3 regions of the Photobacterium panuliri genome follow, and region 1 is predicted to be linked to each of the others. Evidence: riboswitches for the same ligand, from Rfam matches in the RefSeq annotation. Region 1 holds a riboswitch; each other region holds the start of a gene.

Region 1 (2,165 bases):
TCATTGTTATCTCAAGTGCTGATATAAATTATTGCCATACTAATACCATGTTATGGCTGCCATGAGCATTTTTCCTGCCTCCTAAAAACGCAATCATTGATTTAGCGGTAAGTACTGCTGCAGTTTTGGTATAGGCTGTGTGTAGATATAGCAGAAAATTGGCACATTGATGAGTCGATAGGAGAATTGAGAGATGGCGCTCTACCAAACGATACTATTGGCCGTAGATCCTACAGACAATGAGGCTCACCGGTTAATGGTAAAAGCTGCCGTTATTGCTGAGCAGAACAATGCCGAATTGCACTTGGCGTTTGTTGAACCGGGTATGGGCAATGTTAGTTTTGCCGATGCCGAATTAGGGATTGAAGAAGCTCATAACGAGCTTGAACAGCGAAGAATGGAGCAGCTGAGGGGGTTAGCTGATACGTCACCTTATAAAGTTAGGGCTATTCATATGGCCAATGGCGATGTGGTTAAGCATCTTGTCTTCTTGGCTGATAAGGTAGGGGCTAATCTGGTGGTGACCGGACATCGACGATCTGGGATCCATTGGTTCAAGGATATTAGCAGAGCCTTAGCTGATGAATTGGATTGCGATGTGTTGATTTGCCAGTAATTGGGGATTGTTATCTAATTGTTGTCGCTGGGTTGCTGTGAGCGCCAGAGTTCCTTATACTCGCTGTACTTGTCGGAGTGCCATCTGGCTGAGACCGCATTGCGGGATCCGTTGAACCTGATCAGGCTAATACCTGCGAAGGGAACAAGAGATAATCATCTGTATCGCTGCTCGTTTGGGCAGTAGTTCCTTCAGAATGTAAGCTATACACCCTACGTGTAGCCTCTTGTTTACGCACCCATCCGCCAAGCAACTTTCCCGATTAAGAAGACGAAAAGGAAATTGCTATGACGAATCGCAAGCAAGCGAGACTGGAAGCGAAACAATTTATCGATTCACTGACCACACAAGCCTATCCCAATTCGCGTAAGGTGTATGTCGCCGGTAGCCGGAGTGATATTCGCGTACCGATGCGTGAGGTATCGTTATCTGACAGCCTTGTGGGGGGTACCAAAGAAACGCCTGTTTTTGAGCCCAATGAGCCCGTTCGTGTTTATGATACCTCTGGTTATTATACCGATCCTGATCATCAACTGGATATTTATAGCGGTCTGCCAAAGCTTCGTGAGAAGTGGATCGTTGAACGAGCGGATTGTGATGTCCTTAGCGAGTTGAGTTCCTGCTACGCCAAAGAGAGATTGGCGGATGGTACGCTTGATGAACTTCGCTTTGGTCAGCCGGGAAGTGTTCGGCGTGCTAAACGCGGGGCCAAAGTCACCCAACTCCATTATGCTAGGCGCGGTATTGTGACCCCTGAGATGGAGTTCATTGCCATCCGCGAGAATATGGGGCGCGCTCAGTATCGTGATCAGACTCTTTCCCAGCAGCATCCCGGTATAGCGTTCGGGGCCAACCTTCCATCTGAAATAACCCCAGAGTTTGTCCGCAAAGAAGTGGCCGAAGGCCGTGCGATCATTCCTTCCAATATCAACCATCCCGAGTCGGAACCAATGATCATCGGGCGAAACTTTCTGGTTAAGGTCAATGCCAATATCGGAAATTCCTCGGTAAGTTCGTCCATTGAGGAGGAAGTGGAGAAACTGGTGTGGTCGACCCGTTGGGGAGGCGACACGGTGATGGATCTCTCTACTGGGCGCAATATTCATGAAACCCGGGAGTGGATTATCCGCAATAGCCCTGTGCCTATCGGCACGGTCCCTATGTATCAGGCGTTGGAGAAGGTGAACGGTATCGCCGAGAACCTCAACTGGGAAGTCTTTCGCGATACCTTGCTTGAACAAGCTGAGCAGGGCGTCGACTATTTTACAATCCATGCCGGTGTCTTGCTGCGTTATGTCCCTCTTACGGCAAAGCGGGTCACGGGGATTGTCTCTCGGGGCGGATCGATAATGGCGAAATGGTGCCTGGCCCATCATCAAGAGAGCTTTCTCTATGAGCACTTTCGTGAGATCTGTGAAATTTGTGCCCAGTACGATGTTGCGTTGTCGCTTGGTGACGGCCTGCGGCCGGGATCGGTGGCCGATGCCAATGACGAGGCGCAATTCAGTGAATTGCGGACGCTTGGTGAGTTGACCAAGATTGCATGGGA
Region 2 (2,165 bases), on a different replicon from region 1:
GGATTATGTCGCTCGTCAGTTAGCAAAATCCGAACAGGTTGTCGCATTGCAGGGCAATACGGATAATCGTGGTAGCCAAAAATACAACTACCAACTAGGTATTAAGCGAGCTGAGCAAAGCGCAGATTATTTGCATGGAAAGGGGATTCGATCACAGCGTTTGCTTGTAGAAAGTAAAGGTGAGCAGGCCCCCATAGAAACCAACGATTCCGAATTTGGTCGTGAGAATAACCGTCGGGTAGATATTATCTTGCCGTAATGATTTTTGGTTGATAATTCGTACGCATGAAAAAGCCAGCCTTTTTAGGGCTGGCTTTTTTATTGTCTATGAAAAGCCGTTGGGTTGCTGTGCAATAGTAAATGCTCATCCGTAGATCGATGCTGAATGAGAAGGTTTGTCTAGCTTGGTTTACCGTTGAAGGCAAAGAAGTGATGGACCGGCCCATGCCCGGAACCAATCTTCAAATCGTCAGCGTGTCTGAGCGCGTCTGTAATATATTGCTTGGCAAATTTGACGGCGATTGGAAGGGGATAGCCCTGGGCAAGAAATGAGGCAATGGCAGCAGAGAGGGTACAACCCGTGCCGTGGGTATTGCGTGTGGCAATTCTGGGCGTTGAAAGACGAATGACCTCATTGGGCAAGATAAGGAGATCAGTACAGCTTGCAGCTTGTTCTAAATGTCCGCCTTTAAGCAAAACGGATTTTGCACCCAATAGGCGCAGCGCATCAATCAGGGTTTCCATTTCATCTTCAGAAGTGGGAATTGGGCAGCCTAGTAGGGCGGCGGCTTCAGGCAAATTGGGGGTGATGATATCAGCTAGCGGTATTAGCTCAGATTGCAGGGTGGAAATAGCCGTTTGTTCAAGCAGCAAATCACCGCTGGTTGCCACCATAACGGGATCGATAACAAGGAACTTAGGTTGGTATTGCTGCAATTTGTTTGCAACGGCTTTTATGATGCGACTATCGCTAAGCATGCCGATTTTGACTGCTTGAATATCGAGATCAGAGAATACAGCGTCTAATTGTTGTTCGACAAATGAAGGATCGATTCCTAAGATACCACTGACACCTTGGGTATTTTGTGCGGTAAGGGCGGTAATGACAGAGCAGGCATAGCTGCCCGTAGCGGAAATTGCCTTGATGTCTGCTTGAATACCGGCACCACCACCACTGTCCGAGCCAGCGATAGTCAGAGTGATGGGAGTCTTGGATGAATTGGCCATGTCTACCTCGTTATTTGGCGTGGGTAGCGTGGCTTTTCTATGGGGGTAGTTGGTTTACACCTATAGAGGGAACAAAGTCATGCTAGTTCCCTACGCCATTATTAAATGGATCAGGTTCAACGGGTCCCACTCTTTGCGCTTGGCGGTGGTGGTCTCAGCCTTTTGGCTCCCCGACTAACTCTGTTTATATTAACAGATATATTCTTGAAAATTCAATTTGAGATAGATTCTTAGCTTTTGATCCACGTTGAGGTATCAAACTCATCATATTCAAAGAATGGCAAATAAAATTTGATGGCGTCTATTATAAAAAAACCGCCATTAAAGGCGGTTTTTTTGGAAAGAGTCAGGCTCTTATTTCTTACGGCAGTATTCAGCAATGATGAACATTGTCTGACCGTTTACTTTGCCTTGAATGTGCTTAGGATCATCAGTCAGGTTAACACCACGAACAGCAGTACCCTGCTTGATTACCATGCTTGAACCTTTAACTGGCAGGTCTTTGATGATAGTAACATCATCGCCTTTTTTCAGTTCAACGCCGTTTACGTCGCGTGGTTTGTCTTCGTCGGCTAGTAGGCCTTTTTCTGCCCACTCAATTTTGTCTTCTTCTAGGTACAGCATGTCTAGTAGATCTTGAGCCCAAGTTTCAGAAGACAGACGCTTAAGCATACGGTATGCCATTACCTGTACAGCTGGTTCTTGGCTCCACATGCTGTCGTTCAGGCAGCGCCAGTGGTTTTGATCTAGTGTTTCAGCATCTTCGATTTCGCTACGGCACTTTTCACATACCAGCACACAACTTGCAGCAGTTGAGTCTGGAGAGGCTGGTACTTCATATACTTTTAGATCGTCAGTAGAAGAACACAGTTCACATTGCTCGCCAGCGCGCTGTTTTACGATTGATTCAATACTCATAGTTATTATCCGTAGATGTG
Region 3 (2,165 bases), 510 kb from region 1:
TCTGCCAGCGCGCTGTTCTGGCTGTACTTGAGCTTGGCGGCCACTTCTACTTGCATATAGTGCCCTTCGCTGAAATCCGCTGCCTTGTACTTGTCCTCTTGTTCGGCGATCAAGTGGTAGGCTGGCGAAGTGGTGTAGGACAGGACCATATCCGATTCGCCCTTGAGGAACATGCTGTAGGCATCGGACCAGCCTTTGGTCACGGTCACGGTCTTCTTGGCCAGTTGCTGCCAAGCAGCGGCGGCCTTGTCGCCGTAGACGGATTTCATCCACAACATCAGGCCTTGCCCCGGTGTAGAGGTACGAGGGTCCTGGTAGATGATATTCAGATCGTCGCGGTCGACGAGATCTTTGAGGCTGCTGGGTGGATTGGCCAGTTTGCTGCTGTCGTAGACAAAGGCAAAGTAGCCGTAATCATAGGGAACGAAGGTGGTATCCGACCAGCCGCCCGGCAGGGTGATCTTGCTCGTATCGACGTTGTGCTGGGCCAGTAGCCCGGTTTTTTTCGCTTCACTGATCAGGTTGTTGTCAAGGCCGAGCAGGACGTCGGCTTTGCTGCGCTTTCCTTCCAGACGGAGGCGGTTGAGGATAGAGACCCCGTCATCAAGGGCGACGAATTCGAGGTTGCAGCCACATTGGGCTTCGAAGGCCTTCTCGATGGTTGGGCCTGGACCCCAATCTGAAGCAAACGAACTATAGGTATAGACGGTCAGGGTGTTATCGGCGGCGAAGGCTGAGCCCGCTGCCAACGACAGAGTTAAAATCGGAAGTAGCTTTGTTACGTTGTTCACTATGCGCTCCTGGTACTCTTGCATCCGGCAAGAGAGGGAAGAAGGGGGCACAGGGTTTGAGATCCACCAGCATCGTGCTGGAGGTGATACGGCAAATTATCGTGGTCTCAATTCCTACGCCAGTACTAACTGGATCAGGTTCAGTGGGTCTTGCGTTGGCAATCTCAGCCCGGTGCATTTGCCCAGGCTCCCCAATGAGAACGGCTCTTATTGTATACCCAAGCGAGTTTCAGATGCTAGGTTCTGCATGCAAGGCATAGCTTTGGGGGGCGCTATTTGGCATCGTTGAGCGACCAGTTGTACTCGTATTTGATTTTGCCCAGTGAAATGGGTGCACCATCGCGGTAATGGTTGATGTGCTTGGTCAGAGCAGCTTTGTCTCCGAAGTCACTGCCATACCAGTCGTAGATCGATGAAAGGGTGGTCGAGGAGCTCGATACGGCGACCCCCTTGCGGCTGTTGATGAAGCGGGTGGCGGCCTGTTCAAGTAGCCGTTCGCTGTTATTGGCCGTGAACGCTTCTGACAGTAGGTCGGGGCAACCGAGGCTGGCGCAGTTGACCGCATAGTGGATGCGGGGGTCTTTCCAGATCGGTCGCAGGATCCGGTGTTCGATATCATTGAGGGTCAGTGGCTGGCCTGTAATTGTGAGTACTTGCTCATCCCACGGCCCAAAACTGAACAGGCCTCCGAGCTTGGTGATCGAGCTGACCGGATAGTTATCGAGGATCAGCTTGACCGTCTGGGCGTTGTAGAGGTTGACCCAATAGGCAAACTGCTCGCGCCGGTTGAGCTGGCGCGGGTCGAGTTTGGCGAGATCGCGCAGGTAGCGGTCGAGCTCGTAGTTGTCGCTGGCGCTGACTTGCCCGTAACGGAAAAGAGTTTGCTGCGGGGCGGCAATAAGGTATTTGTCGAGCAGGTGTTGCCAGCGGCTATGGTCGACCCGGACTTGGCTGGTGGCTGAGGCCTGTTGCCAGTAGGGCCAGAGGTTGGCCTTCGGGGCGGCGAGAGTGGTGGCAGGGAGCAGCAGGATTAGCATCAAGAGAAGCGGGCGCATGTGGGATCCTCGGTCAATAGTAGAGTGCTATTTCCTAGCAGACCGCTCAGGCGGCAGATTGCTTTCGTTTTTGTTCAAGGTATTGGCTTTTGGGGCAAAATTGCGGGGTATAGCTCCGGCCGATGGCCGGAGCTTGGGTCGGTTCAGGATAAGAACGCGGGGATATTGCGCTCGAAGGCAGCAATCTTATCTTCGTGTTGCAGGGTCAGGCCGATGTTGTCCAGCCCGTTGAGCAGGCAGTGGCGGCGAAACTCGTCGATCTCGAATCGGTACTGTTTGCCGTTGGCCGTAACGGTCATTGCCTCGAGGTCCACGGTGA

Evidence for each region. A riboswitch is a leader RNA that binds a small molecule or an ion and turns the genes downstream of it on or off. The one in region 1 is predicted to bind thiamine pyrophosphate.
Region 2: linked by a shared signal. The riboswitch ahead of thiD (bifunctional hydroxymethylpyrimidine kinase/phosphomethylpyrimidine kinase) and the one ahead of thiC (phosphomethylpyrimidine synthase ThiC) in region 1 are both predicted to bind thiamine pyrophosphate.
Region 3: linked by a shared signal. The riboswitch ahead of thiB (thiamine ABC transporter substrate binding subunit) and the one ahead of thiC (phosphomethylpyrimidine synthase ThiC) in region 1 are both predicted to bind thiamine pyrophosphate.

What each region holds. Positions count from the first base shown of each region.
Region 1 covers NZ_CP197192.1:338,809-340,973, reverse strand. Annotated here, with positions in the region: gene crcB (fluoride efflux transporter CrcB) at 1-4, opposite strand, end outside; gene ACSF8X_RS01720 (universal stress protein) at 194-616, shown strand; TPP riboswitch at 680-777, shown strand; gene thiC (phosphomethylpyrimidine synthase ThiC) at 904-2,165, shown strand, end outside.
Region 2 covers NZ_CP197193.1:352,458-354,622, forward strand. Annotated here, with positions in the region: gene ACSF8X_RS17720 (OmpA family protein) at 1-259, shown strand, start outside; gene thiD (bifunctional hydroxymethylpyrimidine kinase/phosphomethylpyrimidine kinase) at 400-1,227, opposite strand; TPP riboswitch at 1,298-1,410, opposite strand; gene ACSF8X_RS17730 (PhnA domain-containing protein) at 1,582-2,145, opposite strand.
Region 3 covers NZ_CP197192.1:845,247-847,411, forward strand. Annotated here, with positions in the region: gene thiB (thiamine ABC transporter substrate binding subunit) at 1-764, opposite strand, end outside; TPP riboswitch at 886-995, opposite strand; gene ACSF8X_RS04215 (DUF547 domain-containing protein) at 1,064-1,846, opposite strand; gene leuD (3-isopropylmalate dehydratase small subunit) at 1,990-2,165, opposite strand, start outside.